3 regions of the Paenibacillus sp. FSL R5-0378 genome follow, and region 1 is predicted to be linked to each of the others. Evidence: riboswitches for the same ligand, from Rfam matches in the RefSeq annotation. Region 1 holds a riboswitch; each other region holds the start of a gene.

Region 1 (8,055 bases):
TCGTCCAGCGTTCCTCCGCATCGTACGCAGGCCACGGCAGAGAAGGCGTTGAGGGCTGTCCGCGCTTGGCAAAAGACGTCCATGCCTCCTGCATGCATTCCGCCACGCTCCTCATCTCTTCGTTCACCGGCATACCTGCGCCTGCAAGCAAGTCGAGATTGTTAAACACAAACGGAATTTCGGCGGAATGAAAGGCCGTTCCCAGCAGCGGATCGCCCGGCACCATCGCATAATCGTAACGGTACATCCATACCGCCGCATGCGGCAGCTGGGCTTCTGCGAACTGAAGGGCCGACCTCCAGAAGAACAGCTCGGTCATCGCCTGACGCTGTCCCTCCACGGTGGCCGGATATGCTTCGATCCAGCTCGCCGCTTCCTTCGATCCGGTCACCGCTGTATACGCCCGGGCGTTTTGTTCCTTAGTCAGCATCGGCATGCCTTCCGGTATAAAAAGCGCCCCTTCATCCCGGTTCGTACCAATGATGATCTCGATGCCGGCCGCGGAACCCGCGGCCACCGCTTCCAAAGGCGTGACGGGCAGCAGCTTCCCGTCGACGACGGGCTGGAACAGCATGACGGCACTCGCTCCAGCCGCCTGTTTTAACTCGTCTGCCGCTCTTAAGATCTCCTCGGCCGGCACTTCTTGCAGCCGTTCCAGCTGATCCTCCGGAATGCCAAGGATATCCAGCAGTCCCTTCGTAAGCAGCCTGCCATGGGAGTCCGAGATCGCCTGGGAAGCCCCGCTCTGCATAATCGCCCGGGTGAACAAGCCTTGGGCTGCAGGCATTGCGAGCAGCGCCGCGATGCTCATACTTCCCGCCGACTCACCAAATACAGTCACCTGCTGAGGATCTCCGCCGAAAGCGGCGATGTTATGCTTCACCCAGCGCAGCGCTTCGATTTGGTCCAGCAGACCGGCGTTGCTTACATAACCGTCTTCGGACTCGCCGGAAAATGGGGAAAAATGCGTAAAACCGAGAGGACCCAGCCGGTAGCTGAGGCTGACGACAATCAAGCCTCCCCGGCGCGCCAGCTCGGAGCCGTCATAAATGGGCAGTCCGCCGCCGCCCGTCACGAAGGCGCCGCCATGGATCCACACCATGACCGGAAGCGGCTGCGGTGCCGGCTCGTCAGGGGCCCACACATTGACGTACAGGCAGTCCTCGGACTGCGGGATCTGATCCCGTTTCAGTCTAAAGGCGCCACCCGTAGGGTTGACGCGCTGCGGGGCAAGCGGTACCGTCATGTCCCCGGATCTGACGCCTGCCCACGGCCGTGCAGGAAGCGGTTTCCGGAAACGCCGCTCGCCGACGGGGGGCTCGGCGTAAGGAATCGCCTTCCAGGTCCGGACGCCGTTCTGAACATATCCTTGAATCAGGCCATTATGAGTACGGATGAGGAGTTGGTCCAATTTCATTAACATCCTTTCTAGCGTTGGAATCGTTCTACCATTGTAACACTAAAAATTGGACAAAGCCTAACCGAAGCTCGGTGCAAAAAGCCATCAATCGACGACCATTTAAGGAAGCTAGCGCCAAGAAAAAAACCTGTCTATATAGACAGGTGCTAATCGCTTGTGGTGCAGACAAGTATCGACTGCCTTTATCTTGCCGCCCCTTCCTTTTGGCTGCGGAAGGCCCAATGATTCGTCGGACCGCTCCCGCCGCCAATACCGAGCGAGTTCTCGATGGCCGCCTGGATGAATTCACGGGCCGTCCGTACGGCCTCGTTGACCGGGTTCCCTTTAGCCAGCTCAGCGGCGATCGCAGCCGAGAAGGTACATCCCGTTCCATGCGTATGACGCGTGTCAATCCGACTTCCTTCCAGGGTCGAGAAGGATTCTCCGTCGAAAGTGAGATCAACCGCCTTGTCAGACGATTCGTCATGTCCGCCCTTGATTACAACCATCGCCGGACCGTAAGCCGCGATGCGGTAGGCTGCCTCGCAGCGTTCCTCCATCGACCGGATCGCCATCCCCGCGAGCACTTCCGCCTCCGGAATGTTGGGCGTGACGACAGCAGCCAGCGGCAGCAGCTTGTTCTTCAGCGCGTCAACAGCGTCCTGCTGCAGCAGCCGCGCGCCGCCTTTGGCGACCATAACCGGGTCGACCACCACATTCCTCCAGCCAAAATCGGCTATACGTCCTGCTACGGCCTCAATAATATCCGCGCTGAACAGCATACCGGTTTTGACCGCATCCACGCCGAGGTCGGTGCCCACGGCATCCATTTGTTCGGCTGCCGCAGCCGCAGGAAGCGGATATACACCTTGTACTCCGAGTGTGTTTTGAACGGTAATGGCAGTAATCGCGGACATACCGAATACGCCAAGCTCCTGGAACGTTTTAATATCCGCCTGGATGCCTGCCCCGCCGCCGCTGTCAGAACCGGCTACCGTCAATGCTTTCGGGATGCTCATTGCACAAATCCCCTTCCTGCCGACTCCAGAAGAGAGGTAATGGTTCCTTCCTCCAGCGGGTGGCGCTCCATCACAGACAACGCGTCGAGGAAAGCGATTTGGAAGCTTCCCGGCCCCTCCATGCCTGCCCGCTCAAATGCCCGAACGGCCGCTTCACCGTAGTAAGCCAAGGCGGCCGCGCCGGCGGACAGCAGATCGGGTTCGACCGCTCCAAAAGCGGCGATCACCGATGTCAGCAAGCAGCCGGTCCCGGTGACTTGGGTCAGCATCGGATGTCCGCCCCGAATCAAGTATCCCCTCGTTCCGTCGGTGATTACATCTTCTTGCCCGGTAATGGCGACGAGCGTCCCCAGACGGTGTGCCGCCCGTGCCGCCAAGTCGGCGGGAGCAGACTCCCCGGCCTCACCTGCGTCGACGCCCTTAATTGCACCGGATTCACCAATGAGATGGGCAACCTCCGCTGCGTTGCCCCGAACCAGTGACACGCGGACCTCACGCAAAATCCGCAGCGCAGCCTCCGTGCGAAATGCGGTTGCTCCCGCGCCGACGGGATCCAGGAACACCGGAACGCCATGATCGTTCGCCGATCGGCCGGCGATGATCGCCGCTTCCACCAATTCGCTGCTCAGCGTTCCGAGATTCAGGACGACGGCTTGGGCGACCCGAGCCATATCGGCCACCTCCTCTTTGGCATAGGCCATTACCGGGGAGGCGCCAAGGGCAAGCAGGCCGTTGGCCGTAAAGTTGGTCACGACCACATTCGTCATGTTGTGAATGAGCGGACGCTGCTCTTTTATCCGTAAAGGAAGCTGGATGAGTCCGGACGGAAACATATCGGCGGTCATCGTCCCACCCCTTCCGCTGCAGCCAGGGAAACCGGCCAATCCTCAAGCGTAAACGCCATTTCCCAGAACATGTACTCCAGCTGACAGCTGGTCAGAAAATGCTCCATCAGCCGTTTTTTTCTTGCGGGAGGCAGACCCTCCGCCCATTCGTCGAGCAGCCGCCGCAGCTGTACCGTCACGCCGCTTTCACGGTCCCCGTAAAAGTGCATCCATTCATAAAACGGATGGGATTTCTCCGGCTGGACTTCCTCCAGCAGACGTTGGCCGATTTCCGTATAGGTCCACGGGCAAGGTAACAGCGCAGCTACAATATCCTCAAGTCCCCCCTCATGGGCGACGTTCAGCATATGCCGGATGTAATGATTGGCCGATGGAGCCAGCGGATAGCCTTGCAGTTCCTCATATGCAACACCGGCGACATCACAAAAGTTTTGGTGGGGATGCGTTTCACTGTTCAAAATAAACGAAATCTGTTCGTTAAAAAGCGCGGTCGTCTGCCGGCAATCGCATCGGGATATGGCAATGCCATAGATCCGGATGTAGGCATTTAGATATTCAAAATCCTGCTTCACATAGTGAATCAGCTGCTCCTTGGACAAGGTACCTTCCGCAATCCCCCGTACAAACGGATGCTTGAAGATCGCTTGATAAATAGGATCTGCCGCGTGTCTCAATTCTTCGGTAAACCGGGCCATGATCATGCACCTCCGTTAATTTTGACGAAAATCGCATGTCGGGGCGCGGGGAAGCCAACACAAAAAAGCCGCCCCGAAATGGAGCGGCCGCTATTTGCAGTGTCATCCTGAATGTATCTCATCAAGAAAGATGCGTATGTATAGGCCTGCTCCACTTCCCTCCGCCGGTATTAACCGGATCAGGTTCAAAGGGTCCAAGCGATCACTTGTCTCAGCTGCCTCCGCAGCTCCCCTAGTGGATTTTCGTATGATATTTTACAAGTTCATGATTAACTGTAGCTCCGTTCGCCGGTGTTGTCAAACAAAAAAAGCTGCTGGCGGGATACCGGGAAAAAGCTTGTCGATCGTTTAAGCGGATTTCCTGCCACCTTCAAGTGTTTATCTTTTCAACGCGTAAGAAAGGATCATCTCGACGATAACGACAGCGGCATAAATGACAGCGGCTGTTCGATAACCCGATCCGTACAGCGCAGCCGCGGCCAGACCGAATACGATCAGCTGCAGCACAGCCCGGACGGGAAGCGTCACCGGGAAGGTCGCTTTCGGTGCGACATACATACCCCAAAAAACAGCAACAACGACCGGCGAGCCTATTCCTACCACGATACGGATCCACAAGGCGGTATCCAGTTTAAATCCCCACAGGCAAAAGGCTGCCAGTGCGCACAGCTCCATTAGAAAAAAGATAAGGTCGATCACAATCATTGCCAAACCCTCCATTTTGGGCCGGTCAGGGCCTTTGGAATGAAGCCATTCTCAGTAAAATTACGCCGATTGTTTCTTGCCTCTCGCGACGAAAACTCTTCCACTCTCACTACGGCCTGTGGGCTTTCACAATTAAAAAATGCGGGTGATGCAGAATCCGCTGGTAGAAGTCGGCCGACTCCGGCAGCCGCTCCAGAAACTCGGGAACCGGCCTTGGTTCGACAAGCTGGTCCAGTACAAACCAGCTTGACGTCATATTGACGATTTCCTGCAGGGGTCTGCGGAAGAACGTCACTTCAACGCTGCCTGCCTCTTTCTTCGTCCACCTGTCTACAAGCAGCTCCCGTACAAAATAATCCGGTCTCTTAAAAACGGTAAAGTCCATAAACGGATGATGCACCGAAAACAATAACGTTCCTCCAGGCTTCAATACCCGCTGAAACTCTCGGAACAAAGGATCCCAGTCTTCGATGTAATGCAGCGTTAGCGAACTGAGAACAAAGTCGAACTTATTAGCTCCGTATGGCAGCGGTTCATTTAGATCATGAACTTGAATCTCCGCTTGACTGCCGACTCTCCGTTTGGCCGCCTCCACCATATCGGGGCTGAAATCGATCGCCGATACCGATGCGCCCCGGGAAACGAACTTCTCGGTGTACCATCCTGCGGCGCAGCCTGCATCAAGGGCATGGAGTCCGGACATATCCGTTGGCAGCAGCTCCAACATGGCCGGACGCTCGTAGTATGCATTGGCACCGCTGTCCGAATCGGTATGCAGTTCATAGTCCTTGGCAAGCTTGGTATAAGCTTCAAGCACCCTCTCTTTCATGCAACCACCTCCGTAGACTCGCTATTCACCACCATATTATACCAACCAACAGAAAGGTTGGATATAAATAAACCAGTTTAATGTAAGCTGTGCATAACTTAATTGCCGCAGGATGCGTTATAAATAACAAGATCAAGTTTGAAGGCGGGGATTGTCTTTGTTAAAAAGCGTTTCTTTTTGGCTCACGTTATGTATGATCCTCACCTGCATACTGGATGCCTCCGGACAGGGTTTGGCCAACATCATACTGATCCGGCTGAATCCCTTGCTTGAAGCCTTGCTGCATGACCCAGTGTATTCGGGCTGGCTGTCCGATAAACACGCTTTCGTAACGAACAGTTACTTTATTCCCTTACGGTTCCCGGCGTATCTTCTCTCCATCGTCATGGCAGTCATCATCGGTGCGGCGGTTGATCTCCTCATTTACGGGATGAAGCGTGGATTGGCTCGCCGTGGCCATCCGAGGCCGACATCATGATCCCTAGATTCTGGTTTTCATGCTCGTACCACTTCCTCATTGCTCGTCCAGTAACGGTAAAAGGCTGCCTCACGGCAGCCTTTTACTCTTGATTTATTTGCTTTCAGCGGATTCCACGCCTCTGAAGCGCAATGCCTCTAGCTACAGGACGCTTGTCGTTCCAGCTTGTTGCAGACACTGCAGGAGGGCGTTATTGAAAAAATTCTGGTCGTCTTCATAACGGCTCGTATACTTATTGAGCATTCTGACACCCACGGCCTGATGTTCCGGGTAGACAACCACATGGCATCCTGCTGCTCCAGTAGCGTAGAACCAATCCGAGCGATGATACCACCCCAGTATACGGCGATCCGGATTCATCGCTTTCAACTCGTCACTGAGATGATAAAATGCCATAGGAATCAGCTGACGCCCTCCCGAGCTTCCCCGTTTCAAATGCAGGTACCCCCACTTGGCCAAATCCCTGGTGGTCGCATACATGTTTCTTTCATGCCCTTCATGGGATTCCAGACGAACCGTAGCATAGGCTGGATTCGTTGCATAGTCGCAGACAAGACTGGCCGTTGGCGCGGTAGCCCATATGGTTTCCTTGCAGCTGAGCGGCTTTAAAACGCGCTCCTCCAGAAACGCCGCAATAGACTTCCCTGACAAGGCTCTCACTACCTGCCCTTGAATCCCTTCCCTCTCCCATTGCATATCATGAAAAAATTTAGGGCCGGAAGCAGTCGCCAAATCACATAATGTCAACTGCCCCAAATCTTCACCGGGGTAATCGCTCAACACTTCTGCAACCGGGGTGGAGATCGGTACTCCGTTGTCCAGAGCCGCCATAGCCATTGCACAGGAGATATACGTTTTTCGGGTGGAGTAAATGTTGAACATGGAGGACTTCGTAACGGGAACCGCTCCTCCTTTATGATGATGAAATCCATGATATTGCTCATAGACGATCCTGTCGTTATGTATGACCAGAATGGATGAAGCTGACGCACCGTATTCGGTGCGTGCCTTTCGGACGACTTCATCCAATGGCTCAAATGCTGCTTGGTTAGGAACGCTGTCCAGATTCACAAACACTCCTCCTAATGATAATCATGATAGGAATATATGTTCGCCAACATCATGTAATTTTCCTGCTGCCCGTTACCTTTTTTATTCGCTTCGTTCCCGGTTTTCAAACCAACACATAACAGCAAGTCAGGAGCCTCCAGCCGGTCTCGGGGGTTCACCTCCGCCTTAGCGCCTCCTGCTGCGAGCGGTATTCGAGCGGCGCAACGCCCTCCATTTCCTTGAAGACCTTGGTAAAATGCTTCACGTTCTCGAACCCGGCCCGCTCGCTGATTTCGTACACTTTCAGGTCCGTGCTGCCGAGCAGCTCCTTGGCTTTACGGATCCGCAGCTTCCGCAAGTAGCTGACAAACGTCTCCCCCGTATACTCCTTGAAAGCTTGGCTGAAATACGAATAATTCAATGAGACATGATTGGAAACAACGGCCATATTCAAGTTTTCATGAAAATGCTCCTCGATATAGACGATGGCCCGCTGAATCTCGCTCTGGTCAAAATGCATCGACCGCATCCGTTTCACATAATCGCTCAGCAGGAAGAGCAGGCTCTCCAAACTATGGAAATAATCATGAAAATGGTTGAAGTTGTACAGATTCCCCACCTGCTTGTGGAGTTTTAAAATGTCGACGGATTCCTCGCCATAGGTTTGAAACACCTGGTCGAATACATGCTCATTAAAAGCATGGCTGATCCCTTCCAGATACCCGATATCATACTGAAGAATCGTCCGGATATCGAAAATATGCTGCAGCAGCCTGCTCAGCTCGGCATCCCGATCCAATCCGAGCAGGTTGGCCGTCTTCCGGATGTCTTCCAGCGGGATGCGGTAATCCGTCCGTTTGCCGGACAGTTCGGTGCTTCGAATGAGTCCCGGCATGTTTTGGAACAAAAAGTACTTCAACGCCCGGCCGGCCTGCTGGTAAGCTTTCTTCACCTCCCCTGCTCCCACCATCTCTTCGCTGATGCCGGCCCGGATGGCGCTGGACGACTGCCGGATGATTTCCTCTCCCAGCCGGT
Region 2 (8,055 bases), 3.5 Mb from region 1:
GCAGCGGCGGAAGCTGGTTCACCAGAGCGGACTGCAGGGGCCATCAGGTGCAGGAAAATAAGCCATTCAAATTAAAGGCGGGCCAGCAGGTCCGCTTTTTTTATTTTCGTATAACCTCTAAAATTATATTTACAGGTTATAAAAATACAGCTATACTCCAATTATAACTTGTAATACAAATTTTAGAGGTTATACAAAGGAGATGGATGACATGGAACTTCAAAAGCTTCCCTGGGCAGGCATTCGAGTGACGGCAGGAGCCACATCGGTGGTCATTGACCCGCTTTATCATTTTCCGGAAAGATACGCCAAGTCTCACGAACCGCTCTTCCCGCTTAACGAATACGGCCCGGCAGATGCGGTGCTGATCACCCATGAGCATGCGGATCACTTTGATCCCCGGGCCATCATCGATGCCTACGGGGCTGACATTCCCGTGTACCTCCCGCAGGAGAGCGTCCTCCTTGCCGAAAATAGTGGCCTCAACCGCGTAATCGGTGCTTCCGTCGGCGATGCCTTCCAAATCGGTGCGCTGAGCGCAGCCGCCACGTACTCCGTCGACGGGGTCGGAGACGTGCAGATCGCCTGGGCGCTGAGCGACAGCGAGCACCGCCTGCTCCACTGCGGAGATACGCTGTGGCACGGTTACTGGTGGAAGATTGCCGCGGCCCACGGCCCATTCGATGCGGTATGCCTGCCGGTGAACGGTGCCGTTCTGGAACGTCCTGATCGTCAGCCGCCCAGCGGCATGCCGATTACGCTGCTTCCGGAACAAACGGCGGCGGCCGCACGCGTTCTCGGGGCCAAACGGCTGGTGCCGATCCACCATACCGCCATCCACCATCCGCCTGTATACCTGCAGACTCCCGATTGGCAAAATCGCCTGCGGGCTGCAGTTGGTGATACAATGGACATAGCATTCTTGAACACAAAGGAAACGATTACTCTATAAAGGATGACGCATCATGGATAAATCCCCTTCCCGCAACGTGCTGGGGGGCGCCCTGTGGATCAATCTCGCCAATACGGTGCGCATGCGGGAGCACCGGGTCACGGATATGCTGGAGGAGCCAGGTTATTTAGACGAATGGCTCCACGATAATGAATTGCACGGCTTGAACAATACCGCAGGGGCAGCTTCAGCTGCGAGACGGCAAGACCTGCTGCCCGAACTGCTCCGTCTGCGCGGCGTGTGCCGGCTCGTTCTAGAAGACCTGGACCATGGCGGTGCCTTGTCGGATGAGGCATTCGCCGCCATGGAGGCCGAAGCTTCGCGGTTAGACGTGGCGCTCCGGGCTGAGCGGGATGCCCAAGGCCTCCCCCATCTCATCACCTACGGACAAACCGCCGTCCAAGGCGTGCTGTACCCCATCGTCCGCTCCCTGTTCGAGACGCTGGCAAGCGTATCTTCGGACCGCATCCGGATTTGCGAGCATGACGACTGCATCCTGCACTTTGTGGACACCTCCAAGAGCGGTAAGCGGCGCTGGTGCAGCATGGACACTTGCGGCAACCGCCATAAGGCGGCCGAATTTTATGCGAAGAAGAAGCAGCGCGGGCACTAAATTAAGCCTGGGATCGTCTGATGGACATCCCGGGCTTTAGTCAAATAAGCCTGTTGCCTTGTTCACTGCCCTTGATTTATATGGCGGACACTCTCCAGTTTAGCTCCTTTGTCCAACGACTTGTAGGAGTATGTCGATAGGTACGTTCTTCCGACCTCTAACAAGTTCCAAGTGTTTTCATTATCGACTTTAATTTTAACTGGCCATTCTTCTTTACTATGGGTTTTCTCGACGACAATCCAATATGTCGAGCCAATGAGCTGCTTATCGAGTATCGTTATGTCCCCTCCGCCAGACGTTGGCCCGGTACATGCTGTCAACATACACATGAAAAGCCATGCTGCAATTATTTTTTCAGGACCCTCTCCCCCGTTCCTGACTATTTCAATACCTAACGAAACCACCAAACAGCCTATCATTTATAAACAATGATGTTTGCATAAAGTTGCCTTACAACTCGGATTTAAATGCTATAATGGCCTTAATTTAGGGCAAACCCATTACTTATAAGTACTATGAAAAGGAGCTTATACATATGGCTAATAAACGTTTGGATCATGTCGGCATCGTCGTACGGGATTTGGAGTCAACCATTCAATTTTATACCGAGATCGTGGGCCTGGAGCTGAAAGGCCGGCTGACGCACACCAACGGCGTGTTCCAGCTGGCGTTTCTCGGCTTCGGGGACAGTAACGAGACGGAAATCGAGCTCATTCAAGGCTACAGCTACGACCTGCCGGCCGAGGGCACGGTGCACCATTTTGCGATCCATGTCGACGACATTCAGAAGGAATTTGAGCGGATTCAGGCGCTCGACGGCGTGGAGCTGATCGATCAGGAAATCGTGACCCTGCCGAACGGATACCAATATTTCTTTATCTATGGTCCGGAAAAAGAATGGATCGAATTTTTCCAGAGATAATCTGGAATCGGGAGGATGTCTGGACACCCCCATGGGGATGGACTATAATATGGGAGGAAAACAACCCGAAAACCTTATAGAATCCGGGGTGCTGGAATTGGCCGGCTGAGATTGTATCCCTTCAAGATACTGACCCTTTTAACCTGATCTGGGTAATGCCAGCGTAGGAAACCGTTTGTCACGGCTTACAAGCCGTGCTGATCTTGCGCATATGAAGCGTCCCGTTTACGGGGCGCTTTTTTCATTCATACTAGTGAAAAACGGGATTACGCCTTGCGAATGCTTCTATGATTCAGTCACTCAGATCGGCTTACGATTCTAAATATAACGGGGAGAGGGGATCACCGGTCGATGCTTCCACAGAAAGAATAAGAACGGCCGGACATCAAAGGAGAGAGAAAGCCATGAAGAACAAATCCATCGGCCTGCTGCTGGTCTGCATGCTCGTACTGGCGCTTGCCGGATGCGGCGGCAGCCAAAACAATACGGGCGGCGGAGAAGGAACATCCGCTTCCGACACCACGGCAGGCCAGGACAACACCGCAGCGAAGCCGCTGAAGGACGTCAAAGTCGTCCTCGACTGGACGCCCAACACGAACCATACTGGGCTCTATGCTGCCAAAGACTTGGGCTATTATAAAGAAGAAGGCTTGAACGTCGAGATCGTGCAGCCGGGCTCCACCGGCGCCGACGCCATGGTCGCTTCCGGCAAAGCGCCCTTCGGCGTAAGCTATCAGGAGAGCGTGACCCAGGCCCGCACGCAGGGCGTGCCGCTCGTCTCGATCGCCGCGGTCATCCAGCACAATACGTCGGGCTTTGCCGCACCGGTGGACCGGGGGATCAAGACGCCGAAGGATTTTGAAGGCAAAACCTACGGCGGCTGGGGTTCCCCTGTCGAAGAAGCTGTCATGGGCTCCATCATGGAGATCGACAAGGCGGATGTGAAGAAGGTGAAAATCGTCAACATGGGCGACGCCGATTATTTTACCGCCGTGAAGCGGGACATCGACTTCGCCTGGATCTTCTACGGCTGGACCGGAATCGAGGCGAAGCTGCGCGGCGAGCCGCTGGACATGCTGTATGTCAAAGATTATTCCGAGAAGCTGGACTACTACACGCCGGTTCTCGTAACGAACGAGAAGCAGATCAAGGATGACCCCGAGCTGGTTAAAGCGTTTATGCGCGCGACCGCCAAAGGTTATCAGTACGCGATCGACAAGCCGGAAGAAGCTGCCAACCTGCTGCTGAAGGACGTGCCGGACCTCGATAAGCAGCTGGTGATCGAAAGCCAGAAATGGTTAAGTCCTAAATATCAAGACGACGCAGCCCGCTGGGGCGAGCAGAAGGAACAGATCTGGAAGGGCTATTCCGACTGGATGTACGATCACAAGCTGCTGGACAAGCCGCTGGACGTGAAGAGTGCGTACACGAACGACTTTTTGCCGGAACAATAAGCCGCACATAACCTAAGAGTTACCGTAACCTATGAAGAGAGGAAGTAGATTCGCATGGCCAATACGCTGTTAAGCATTCAGGTGATCCCGAAGACGCCGGGCAACGAAGACTCATACGCCTACGTCGATCGTGCCATTGAGGTCATTCAGCAGTCCGGCGTGAAGCATGAGGTGCACCCGCTGGAAACGACGATGGAGGGCGAGCTGGAGGAGCTGCTGGACGTCGTGCGCAAAATGCACGAAGCTCTGGTGGCTGCAGGCAGCCCGAGTATCATCTCCCAGGTCAAAATCGCCCATAATCCCGGCGGAATCAGCATGGACAAGCTGACGGAGAAGTACCGTCCATGAGAAGCTGGTGGAAAAACGTATGGCCGCCCCTCGTGGCGGTCATCTTCTTTTTGCTCGTATGGCAGCTGCTGACCTCCCTGTTCCATATTGAACAATGGATTTTGCCTGCGCCGAGCGACATCGCCCGGGAAGCCGCGGCCGCTTCCGGCGGCTTGTGGGAGCATGTGTGGGCCACGCTGAAGCTGACCGTATTCGGCTTCGCCATCGGAACCGCCATCGGGCTGGTCATCGCACTGATTCTGCATTTGATTCCGTTTTTAAAACAGGCGCTGTATCCGCTGCTTATTCTAAGCCAAAATATCCCGACCATCGCCCTCGCCCCCCTGCTGATGATCTGGTTCGGCTTCGGCCTCCTGCCCAAGCTGATCGTCATCACGCTCGTCTGCTTTTTCCCGGTGGCGGTCGCCGCCCTGGGCGGCTTGAAGCAGACCGATCCCGTCATGATGAACTACATGCGCATGATCGGGGCGGGCAAGGGCCAAATCTTCGCCAAGCTGGAGCTGCCCCACGCGCTCCCTTCCATCTTCTCCGGCATTAAAATTGCCGCCACCTACAGTGTCATGGGTGCGATTATCGCCGAGTGGCTGGGGGCCGACAAGGGCATCGGCTATTATATGATGCTGCAGAAATCGGGCTACCGCACCGACCGCATGTTCGTGGCGATCATGATCATCGTCGTGCTGAGCCTGCTGATGTTCGGGCTGATTGCGCTGCTCGAAAAATGGTTCGTCCGCTGGAAGCCGAAGCAGGGCTAGCGGGCCAGGCCGGAAAGGAGAAATACCGTGATGAATAAAAAAACCGCGCCCGCGCTGGAGATCGTCTCCGTCAGCAAAAGCTTCAAAGAGAAGCGCCGAACACTGCCGGTACTCAGCGACATCTCGCTGACCGTGGGCCAAGGCGAATTCGTGTCCATCATCGGGCCGTCGGGAAGCGGCAAGAGCACGCTGCTGCACGTGATCGGCGGGCTGACCCGCCCGGATGCCGGCACCGTCCGGATGAACGGCGCCGAGGTAACCGGGCAGCAGGGGCATATCAGCTACATGCCGCAGCAGCCCGCCCTGTTCCCTTGGCGGACGATCGAGGACAATGTGCTGCTGGCCCAGGAGGTGCACGGCCCTGTCAGCCGGGAGGCCCGTGAGGACGCGCGGCGCTGGCTCGCCAAAGTCGGCCTGGCCGGCTTTGAGAAGGCGCATCCGCATACGCTGTCGGGCGGCATGCAGCAGCGGGCGGCTTTTCTCCGCGCGCTGCTCAGCCCGCAGGAGCTGATGTGCCTGGACGAGCCGTTCAGCGCGCTCGATGCGCTGACCCGCAGCGACATGCAGCGCTGGCTGCTCGACATTTGGGAAGAGAACCGCCGCTCGGTTCTCTTCATTACGCACAACATCGAGGAGGCGCTGCTGCTCTCGAGCCGCATTTACGTCTTCTCGAGCCGGCCGGCCGCGGTGCTGCACGCCATCGACGTACCGTTTCCGCGCCCGCGGCGCGAGGAAGTGACAGAGGCTCCCGAGTTTCTGCAGCTGAAGCGTCAGCTGAGCGAATGGATGCGCGAGGAGCAGCGAAAAATGCAGGCTGCACAGCAAGGAGGTTCACGCCAATGAGCGGCAACCACAGCGAAGTAAACCCTTCAAACGGCCATGAGTTGGTCCTCGACCGGGCAGCAGCGGCATCCGCATCGCCGGCGGAGGCGAACCTGCCGCCGCTCGCGCCCTTGATCGATGCCCATGTTCATCTCGATACTTATAAGGAGCACGAGACGCAGGCGCTGCTCGGGAGCCTGAAAGATGCAGGCGTCGCAGCCGTCATCGGCGTGTCCATGGATTTGGTATCGAGCCAAGCCAATCTGAGGCTTGCCCAGGCTTGGCCCGGGCAGGTCTATCCCGCCTTCGGCTTCCATCCCGAGCAGCCGCTCCCTGCCGACCGCGAGATCGACGCACTCTTCGGCTGGATGGCGGAGCATGCGGACGACATGGTCGCCGTCGGCGAAGTCGGCCTGCCGTACTACTCGCGGCTGGAGGCTGCCAAAGCCGGGCTTCCTTGGGATAACGGGCCGTACGAGGCGCTGCTTGAGCGCTTCGTCCGTTTTGCCCGGGACCATGACAAGCCGATCGTGCTGCACGCCGTGTACGAGGATGCGGATATCGCCTGCGATCTGCTGGAAAAGCACGGCGTCTCCCGCGCCCATTTTCACTGGTTCAAAGGATCGGCGGACATCGTGCGGCGCATGGCTGATAGCGGATATTACGTTTCGTTTTCGCCGGATATCGCCTATGAGGCGGAAATCCAGGAGCTCGCGCGCCGGTATCCCGCCTCCCAGGTGATGACCGAGACCGACGGGCCTTGGCCGTTCGAAGGGCCGTTTGCCGGTCAGATGACCCATCCCCGCATGACCGCAGAGGTGGCCTCGGTATGGAGCAGTCTTCGTGACGTCCCCCTGCCGAAAGCCAGGGCGCTGCTGCATGCCAATGCCTGTCGTTTTTACGGCCTTCCACGCTAAATCAAAAAAGGGTCTGCCCGCTACGGACAGGCCTTTTTCTTTTCCCTCTCCAAATTCAATTTCACCTATCTTCGGGTGTTATCCGCCAACGAGTGCCTCTCCGGTTTCAAGCAGCGTCTTTAAGCCTGAGAGCACGATCGGAAATCCCCTTTCAACAATTTTTGCGGTTTCACCGGCTTGTTCCATTTCATCATGCACAACGGTGACGAGGGTTAAGCCCATAAGGTCTTCATGTGAACCGATCTCCCACGTGATGCGTATCGGGGGCTCGTTTTTCGCCCCCGGAAACGCAACATACCGCCAACTCATCACGAGTTTACTCGGAGGATCGATGTCGAGAATGATTCCTTCCGCCCTCTTCTCTTCCCCGTTCCATAGTTCGAATGGGGACTCGATTTGCCAATCGGAACGGAAGGCGCAATGGTGCCAAAATTTTGACGTCTTGGCCGGATCCGTAATCGCTTGCCAAACCTGCTCGGGGGTTGCCTTAATCGCGATCCGACTTACATGACGGGGGTTGTTTTCCATTTTCATTTCACGCTCCAGTTCAAAAAAATGTTTTGTTTCGCTTGACACGTTACTTTTTGGTAACATATGATGAGGGTATCATAAGTGACTTTATAGTCACATGATAGCGCAAATGGATTTGTTTGTCAGCCGGCGGCATGCAAATCGCATAAAAAATGAATGGGAGCTGATCTTCTATATGACTGAACAGATGATGAACACTCCACAACATGAGGCAGACCGCCTTGATGAGGCAGGGATTCCGCCTATGCAGCTGCACCACATTGGGTTTAAAACGGCAAGGTTTCTGGAGATGCGGGCGTTCTATCGCACCTTCCTCGGGGTCACACCGTCCCTGGAAGTGGAAGGTATCGGTGGTTTTTACACCTTCGATCTGGCTCACCATCGCCTGGTTCTCTTCCATGATCCCGCATGTATCGAACAGGTACCCGCAAGCGCGGGCATGCATCATGTAGCGTTCCTCTACAGCATTGACGATCTCATGCGGACGTACCAACGTCTGAAACACAAGGGGCTGCTGCCGTACATGGCGATGAACCATGGTCCAAATACGTCATTCTATTACCGCGATCCTGACAACAATGCCCTGGAACTCCAAGTCGACAACTACGGACCTGACTTGCTCAAGGGTCTGGAAGCCATGCGCGCGCTTCAGCAATGTTCCAATCCCGTCGAAGCACTCGGAGTCATGGTGAATCCGGAAACCTTTTTGAAAGCCTGGCAGGAGGGAGCAACACTCACGGA
Region 3 (8,055 bases), 2.5 Mb from region 1:
CCCGATACGACGATCGCCGCCCCTTCCTCTGTCCAGGAAATGATGCGGCGATATCGTGATCTGATATTAAAGCCTTGCGTCGGCAGCGTCGGCAGAGGAATTATGCGCCTTCACGCCCACGGCCAGCACTGGTATCTTACTTATGCCCGAACCGGGCGATCCCTGGGATGGACGACGGTTCGCTTGAATAGACAACAACTTCCGGGCATCCTGCTGCGCCGGATCTCCCAGGCGCCCTTCCTTGTCCAGGAACGCATCGCACTGGCGGAATATAAACAGCGGCCTTATGACCTTCGCGTCTCCATCCAGCGAGGCATTAGCGGCAGCTGGAGCCTGACGGGAATGTACGCCAAAGTCGCCGCATCCCGAATGTTCGTCTCCAATGTCGCTCAAGGCGGCAAGGCCTTCCCGGCCGAACGAATTCTCGCCGAAAGCCTGCCGGGGTTATCTGCGGACAGAATCTCGGATAGCGTACATCAGCTCGCCTTCGGCGTGGTCCGGCAGCTGGAGCAGCATTTGCCTTTTGCGGCGGACCTTGGCCTGGATATCGGCGTCACGAAGGGCGGCAAGCCGTATTTTATTGAATGCAACGGACGGGATCAGCGTTACGGCTTCCGAAACGCCAATATGCCCCAATATTGGAAAAAAACCTATCGTGAGCCCATGGCCTATGCCCGGTACCTGGTAAATCGGCAGCACGCCGGCATAGGACTTTGAGCACGGATCCCGGGTTAGTCTGCCATAAATTGTGCGCAACCTCCGGAAATCCGGTAAAGCAGGTAAAAACGCAGAACGGGAAACCGGGAAAACAACGGATGCCGGACAAAAAGATGCTTAAACGAAAGACCGAAAATGCGTCATGCTGCTTTTTCGGTCTGTTCTGCATCGGCTAATAGCTATCATACGGCTTAACCTTGTCCATGGTACCTGACATCTTCGATGCCGAACCAGGGAACGGCAGCGGCCGCATAGTACGCAGCCGTTAGGGCAATGACGAACATGAGAACCGCCAGCCCGTCATACCTGCTGAAAGCCGACGGATAATAGTACGTTCTGCGCCCCGACCCGCTGAACTGCTTCGCTTCCATCGCCACGGCAACGCGGTGCGCCCGGCGGATGCTCTGCGACAGCAGCGGCACCGCATACAGCCGGACATGCTGAAGGAGGCCACTCGGCCCCCGGCCTGTCCGTACGCCGCGGATCCGCAGCGCCTGCCTGCGGATGAGAAACTCCTCCCATACGATGGACAGCAGCCGGATCGACGCCATGAAGCTGTATGCGAATTTCGGGGGAAGGCGAAAATTTTGCATCAGCGAATAGAACAACTTGACGGACGGCGTGGTCATGACGAAGAGCAGTCCTTCTGCCGCAAAGGCAATCGCCCGGAATCCCAGGTGCAGCCCGCGGTAGAAGCTTTCCTCGGATACGCGGAACAGCCCCCACTGCCACCAGACGTGATCCCCTTTCCCGAAAAGGATCATCGTCAGGGATGAAGAGACGAATACGAGGCTGAAGGAGAGAACGAGCAGCCCCACCTTCCATGCCGGATAACCGCTGAGCAGAAACAGGAGGGCGATGTAGACCGCTGCCTGATAGACGGCAAAATCAATGCTTCGCGTCTGAATCGTAACGATAAACAACATGATCAGCACGGCGAGCTTCAGCGAGGGATTCGCCCGGTGCAGCCAGGTATGACGGCTCGGAGTCAAAAACCGGTTCATCCGCTCACCTCCTCCTGCGCATCCGAAGCTGCGCCTTCTCCCTCAAGCCTCCGCCTCCCGGACTTTATCGCCGTCAGGCTTCCGCCTTGGATTTCCCATACCTGGGTAGCGGCCAGCTCAGCGATTTCTCGCTCATGCGTCACCATAACGATCGCCGTGCCGCTGCGGCGAAGCGCTTCGCAGTATTCCAGGATGGCAAAGGCGTTGCGGGCATCCTGCCCGAACGTCGGTTCATCCAGCAGCAGCACCGCCTGGCGGCGGACCGCCGCGGTGGCAACGCTCAGCCTGCGTTTCTGTCCGGTCGAGAGCTGATACGGATGCCGGTTCTCCAAGCCGTGCAAATGAAACGTCTTCAGGCAGTCTTCGGCTTTACGCTCCACCTCAGCCCGCGACATGCCGCCCTGCATGTGAAGGGAAAAGGCCGTCTCCTCCAGTACTGTCTGGGCCACAAACTGAAACTCCGGGTTCTGAAACACGAACCCGATCCGGTCCGAAGGGCAGGTCCGCTTCCTGCCCCTTCCCTTCAGCAGCCTGCCTTCCAGCACGTAGCTGCCGGCTGTCGGAAGAAGCTGCATCAGGCTCAGCAGCAAGGAGCTTTTCCCCGCCCCGTTAGGACCCACAACAGCGACAAAATCGCCGGCATATACCTCCGCCTCTTCCACCATAATCGCCGGCGCATCTCCGCGGAGACCGACAAACCCCCGCAAGGAGAGGACCGGCGCCGCCAAGTCCGCACCTTGCTGCGGGGATTGCACCAGGCCGCTGTTCCATGTATCCCGGTGACGGATATAATCCTCCCAAACGCCGGGATACCAAATGCCATTTTCCTGAAGGGTCCGGCGGTACGCCGTGAAGATTTCGGCCGGCTTGCCGTCGGCCAGAATGCTTCCGTCCGGCGCGAACAGAACGATCCGATCGACCCAGTTCACGATTTCTTCGATCCGGTGCTCGACGATCAGCACGGTCCGTCCGGCCGATACACCGCGAACCGCCTCCCAAATTTGCTGTCTCCCCTCGGGGTCCAGCAGCGCCGAGGGCTCATCCAGCAGGAGCACTTCCGGTTCCAGCAGAAGGACCGAAGCGAGCGCGAGCCGCTGCTTCATCCCCAGGGACAGCCGTTCAATCGGAGTGTGCAGCTCTTCGAGGTCCAGGCCGACCCGTCCGAGCGCCTCCCGCATCCGCGGCACCATATCCTCCCTGGCTACTTGGCGGTTCTCCAGCACAAACGCCAGCTCCTCATCGACATACGGCATGCAGAACTGGGTATCCGGGTCCTGAAATACATACCCGCACGAGCGGGGCTTCCGAATGTCCGCATATTTGAGCGGAACGTCAATGACCGCCGGAATCAACCCGCCGAGCACCTGCAGCAGCGTCGATTTCCCGCATCCGCTTGGGCCGAGCAGAAGCACCTTTTCCCCGGCCGGCACGGACAGGGAAACATCCTTGAACACGAACGCCTTCTCACCCGGAAACTTCAGGCGCAGGTCCGTTACCGAAACGGCAATTTGCCCGCTCCCTTGATCCGTCCCTTGATCCGTCCTTTGATCCGCTCCTTGACCCGTCTCATGCACTGCCGAATGCTGCATCGTCGCGATACCCCGGTTAGTCTCAGTCATGATCGAGCGCTTCATAATCCTTGGCTGTCACCGGCCGGAGCAGCTGGGTTACTCCGGTTGCTTCCAAAGCTTTGGTCAGGGCATACGCCAGGTACCCTGCGAGTACCGCCGAGCTGATTAACCGCATCACGTACTTCAACACGATCATCCATGTCGAATAGTCCGTGACGTAGCCGTAGTACACATCCACCAGGAATGATCCCAATCCCGAAGCCATGCCGGCCAGCGCCGCTACCCCCATGGAGAATTTGCGGTAACGGAACAGGGCGAAGATCAGCTCCGCGGCTAGACCTTGCGCCACGCCGTAAATCGCCAGCTGAAGGCCCCATTCACTGCCGAACAGAATTTCTACGTGAGCCGCGGCAACCTCGGCCAGGAGGGCTACGCCCGGTTTGCGGATCAGCAGCGCGGCAAGCGTCGAAGCGAGGAACCACATGCCGTACATCAGCTCATCCGCTTGGAAAAACAGCGGCTTGAACAAGTCGTTCACCGAACCCCAAAAATGGTACACCACCCCGATCACGAGGGATAGCAGAATCGTCACGAGCAGGTCGCTTAGCTTCAGCCCCTTCGGCCGATCCATCTGCATCGTACTGCTGTTCATTTGACAACATCCTTTCTTTTTCCAAAATTGGGCAATAAAAAAACCCCCTGGATAAGCGAGGGAGATCGTCAAATAAGCCCATAGAAGGACTTGAATTCTCTACGCTGGCATTATCCAGATCAGATTCCCGGTCAGCAGCGGTTCATTAGCTGCACTCTCAGCCCGATTCGCTCGAGCTCCCGTATTCCCATATGTACACAGATGAACGCAAGGCGCGGCATCGCCGCCTCCTGGTCCCGGAGCCATCGCCGTCCAAAGCGATAGATGCTTGGGTTCGATTCCGTGTAACAGGCACCTCGCCGCGATGAGTCGACGTCGGGCCCGTATTGATTCCAAAATACATGATCCTCGAAGGATTGGCAATACCATTTTTCTCCGGGGCGGTTTTCAGGATTTGTTGCATATTGATTTGGTAGCCGTTCTATGTCAATATATTCAGAGTGCTACAGGCACGTATGGAAGGGAGATTAGGCATGACAAAGAAATTACTGCGGCTCATGACAGAGCTCTCCTCGCGAAAGTGGCTCTCTTCCATGATGGGACGCTTCTCGCACAGCCGACTCAGCAGAGGGATCATCCCTACGTTTATCAAAAGCTATCAGATCCCGGCGCATGAAGCGGAGAAAGAAATCTATGAATACCGCACGCTCAACGAATTTTTTTCGCGGCGGCTGAAGCCCGGCATGCGTCCAATTCACGAAGGCGAGCACGTACTCACGAGCCCCGTCGACGCCAAGATCACCGCAATGGGTGAAATCACCTCAGGCACGATTATGAACGTGAAAGGGCAGGATTATTCGGTGGCGGAGCTGCTTAATTTCTCTCCCCACCTGGAGTTATATAAACATGGCTATGTCTTTGTGCTGTACCTCAGCCCTACCGACTATCACCGGATCCACTCTCCAATCACAGGCGTGAAAGTGGAGAGCGAGCATATCAAGGGCCGGTGCTACCCGGTCAATGATTTTGGCATGACCCAGATGAAATCCGTGCTGTGCCGCAATGAGAGGCTGATAACGTATATTAAGGGAGCCCTGGGAGAAGTCGCGGTCGTCAAAGTCGGCGCCATGAATGTCAGCAGCATCCGCTACGACGACGAAACCGCCAATTCCTGGCGTAACGGCGATCCGCTCGCCTATTTTGAGTTCGGTTCTACCGTCGTGCTGCTGATCCAGGACGGCGCATTCACCCCGCGGACAGACCTCCGGACCGGAGATCATGTCCGCATGGGCCAGCTGCTCGGTCAGCTGCACCCGCATAAAGGCTGAACCGGAAGCGAATCCGGCTCAGCCTTTTTTGCTTAGGAGCGCGAGCATAATCCGCTGAAACCACCGGCCCGGAAGCAGCTGCTTGGCCTTCATCGTCCAGCGTGTGCCGGCAGGCAGCGCATAACGGAATGCCGGCTTGTTCATACGTGCGATTCTCGCGATTAGCCGGGCCACATCGGCCGGATCGCCGCGCTGGCCGGCGTTGTCACGGGAAAAGGCCATCACCTGGCTCAGCATCCGTTCGTAGGGTGACCGCTCGGCGGCGCTCATCTGCGCAAATCCTTTGTCCCAAATGGCCGTTCCGTACGAACCCGGCTCCACCACCACGACATCGACGCCGAATGGCCGCATTTCCAGGGCAAGGCATTCGCTAAATCCCTCCACAGCAAACTTCGACGAGACGTAGGGGCCAAAACCGGGAAATCCGACAGCCCCGCTGACGCTGCTGATCTGAATGATTTTTCCCTGATGGGCCTCCCTCATCGCGGGAAGAACGGCCTGGGTGACCGCAACCATCCCGAAGAAATTCGTTTCCAGCTGCGCCTTCCACACGTCCATCGGAATCTCCTCGATCATTCCTCCGTATGCGGTACCTGCATTGTTCACAAGCACGTCAATGCGTCGGTGGGATTTCAGGATGCCCGATACCGCCTCAAGCACCTGTCCCCCGTCCGTCACATCCAGCCTAACCACGTGAATATGCTGTCTTACCCCCGCCGTCTGCGCAGCGTCCATCAGCTCCCCGCTCGCTTCCAGTCTTCGCATGCCGGCAAAAACCGTGTATCCGGAGGCGGCCAGCTCCACGCTGGCCAGCAGCCCGAAGCCGCTGGATCCGCCCGTGACCAGCGCGACCGGCCTCTCATCATGTCCTCCCAATTGCGCTCCACTCCCCGTTCAGATGTTATTTCGCCGGAAACAAAAACGGCTCTTCTGCCAAGTAGCTGCGGATCGCGGACAGAATATACCCCTTCTGTTCCTTCAGCGACGGAATTTCCTGCGGATTGCCGGCGTGAAACGCCTGATTCTCCAGGACCGCCTGCAGGAAAAAGGTTTCCAGCATGGACACGCTCTCCTTCGGAAGAAGTCGCATGCTTTCGTACCCGTCCAGCAGCATGCTTCGCTGTGCCGGGTACAGACCGATGAGCGCCTGCGCCAAGTCGTATGCATAATAACCGAACCCGCAGCGGCCAAAATCTATAGGGCAAGGTTCCCCGTCCGTGAATACAACGTTCCCTTCGTGGAGATCCGCATGGATCATACCGTACCGGGAAGGGCCCGGAGGCCATGCGGCGATCCGCCCTCTGATTAGGTCCGCCGCCTGTACATAAAGCGCCCATTCATCGGAACTCAGAAAGGCGCGGTGCCGCCGTTCCAGCCGCTGCATATCTTCTGTCAGGCTCGCAGCCCCCCATTCGGGTCTGACGAACCCTTCCGGCGGAACAAAGCTCTGCGCAGCCTGATGGAGCCTGGCCATAAGCACGCCCATCCGGTACACCTGCCTGTCATCGAGGCCGCCCTCCGCCTGCTCCCCTTCGATCCAGCGCAGCAGCGTCACCGGCCAGCCCTGGCTTCGGTCCGCCCCGCAGATCGCCACGGTATTCCCTTCCTGGTCCGCTACGCCTTCCGGAACCGGCAGGCCTTGGGAAGAAAGCCAATTCAGCCACATCATTTCCGAACGGATGGCCGGTACGTCGGCCGACACCGGATGGATCCGCAGCAAAAATTTGCCGCCGGACCGCGCGCTCACCCGGTACGTAATATGGTCTGAAATTTGAATAAATTCCGCATGTTCCTCCTTAATGCCAAACTTCTCCAGTGCGGACATCAGCACCTGCTCCGCCTGAACCAGCAGGAGGCGCAGGCTGTCCTCCGAATTTGCTCCGAATGCTTCATTCATTTCGCTATCCTCCATCCTCTGCTTAACACCTTGCTCCCACAGCATACCATAAGCCGGCAGGCCAGGGGAGGGCGCAACCGCGAACCGTATTCTCCGCGTAATCGGTACTACTGACCATTTCAATCTAATGATGCGCGCACAAAAAAGCAGCGGCGGGCTGGCATCCCGCGCTGCTCTTAGACATCATTTATATCATGTGTGATGAAGTTCATAAAAAAGGTTAACGAGTGGGGTTAAAACCATACGTCGCTCATGATGCTGACCGGTCTGAACCGGCGCATCCGGTTACGGCCGTTCCCCCGCGCCGCCGCAGCTGCGGCATACCCGTCACGCCTGCGAATCCGCCGTCTGCTCATCCGACTCTTTCCTCCCTTCGTTTATTCGGTGCATTTGCAAGCTTGAAGCTTATTACCCGAAAGGGGAAGACCGCGAAACAGCAGGAAACAATTACCGGATTTCGGACGGATTCTTGCCCGTATACTGCTTGAATTGCCGGCTGAAGAAAAAAATGTCGCGGTATCCGAGCGCATCGGCCACCTCCGTGACGTTCATACCGGCATGCAGGAGCAGATGCTGCGCCCGGTCGATCCGCGTCCGGATAATGTAAGATTGAACAGGTGAGCCGATCAGCTCCTTGAATTTGATCGAGAAATACCGCGGCGACAACCCGGCGCGGGCGGCCAGATCCTCGACCCGGTGCGGTAAGCCGGGATGCTGCTGAATGTAATTGGCGATCTCGTGGATCACCTCGGTCAGCTGGTTGCTGACCTTCTTCTCCTCCGGCTGCTGCCGGTCGTGCCGGAGCAGATGGATCATCAGCTGCTTCAGGATGAGCTGCCCCTCTTCCTGGGCGGCGAAGGTGTTCACAAGAAACAGCCTGACGTAACGGGCAAGCATGTATTCAAAGTCAACGGTTTCCGTCAGCTTCCGGTACGGCAGCGGAATA

What was found. A riboswitch is a leader RNA that binds a small molecule or an ion and turns the genes downstream of it on or off. The one in region 1 is predicted to bind thiamine pyrophosphate.
Region 2: linked by a shared signal. The riboswitch ahead of MKY74_RS01680 (ABC transporter substrate-binding protein) and the one ahead of tenA (thiaminase II) in region 1 are both predicted to bind thiamine pyrophosphate.
Region 3: linked by a shared signal. The riboswitch ahead of MKY74_RS29570 (ECF transporter S component) and the one ahead of tenA (thiaminase II) in region 1 are both predicted to bind thiamine pyrophosphate.

Annotation. Positions count from the first base shown of each region.
Region 1 covers NZ_JBBPAY010000001.1:3,852,059-3,860,113, reverse strand. The annotation lists gene MKY74_RS18065 (carboxylesterase/lipase family protein) at 1-1,417, opposite strand, end outside; gene thiD (bifunctional hydroxymethylpyrimidine kinase/phosphomethylpyrimidine kinase) at 1,603-2,418, opposite strand; gene thiM (hydroxyethylthiazole kinase) at 2,415-3,263, opposite strand; gene tenA (thiaminase II) at 3,260-3,958, opposite strand; TPP riboswitch at 4,098-4,202, opposite strand; gene MKY74_RS18045 (YrdB family protein) at 4,337-4,663, opposite strand; gene MKY74_RS18040 (class I SAM-dependent methyltransferase) at 4,773-5,492, opposite strand; gene MKY74_RS18035 (hypothetical protein) at 5,650-5,970, shown strand; gene MKY74_RS18030 (serine hydrolase domain-containing protein) at 6,112-7,041, opposite strand; gene MKY74_RS18025 (response regulator transcription factor) at 7,196-8,055, opposite strand, start outside.
Region 2 covers NZ_JBBPAY010000001.1:367,784-375,838, forward strand. The annotation lists gene MKY74_RS01660 (MFS transporter) at 1-61, shown strand, start outside; gene MKY74_RS01665 (MBL fold metallo-hydrolase) at 212-952, shown strand; gene MKY74_RS01670 (CGNR zinc finger domain-containing protein) at 966-1,565, shown strand; gene MKY74_RS01675 (VOC family protein) at 2,101-2,487, shown strand; TPP riboswitch at 2,562-2,674, shown strand; gene MKY74_RS01680 (ABC transporter substrate-binding protein) at 2,892-3,941, shown strand; gene MKY74_RS01685 (thiamine-binding protein) at 3,996-4,289, shown strand; gene MKY74_RS01690 (ABC transporter permease) at 4,286-5,044, shown strand; gene MKY74_RS01695 (ABC transporter ATP-binding protein) at 5,075-5,887, shown strand; gene MKY74_RS01700 (TatD family hydrolase) at 5,884-6,783, shown strand; gene MKY74_RS01705 (SRPBCC domain-containing protein) at 6,862-7,317, opposite strand; gene MKY74_RS01710 (VOC family protein) at 7,424-8,055, shown strand, end outside.
Region 3 covers NZ_JBBPAY010000001.1:6,369,486-6,377,540, forward strand. The annotation lists gene MKY74_RS29555 (YheC/YheD family endospore coat-associated protein) at 1-717, shown strand, start outside; gene MKY74_RS29560 (energy-coupling factor transporter transmembrane component T family protein) at 909-1,721, opposite strand; gene MKY74_RS29565 (ABC transporter ATP-binding protein) at 1,718-3,340, opposite strand; gene MKY74_RS29570 (ECF transporter S component) at 3,333-3,944, opposite strand; TPP riboswitch at 4,024-4,137, opposite strand; gene asd (archaetidylserine decarboxylase) at 4,418-5,212, shown strand; gene MKY74_RS29580 (SDR family oxidoreductase) at 5,231-6,088, opposite strand; gene MKY74_RS29585 (phosphotransferase enzyme family protein) at 6,114-7,109, opposite strand; gene MKY74_RS29590 (hypothetical protein) at 7,343-7,465, opposite strand; gene MKY74_RS29595 (AraC family transcriptional regulator) at 7,557-8,055, opposite strand, start outside.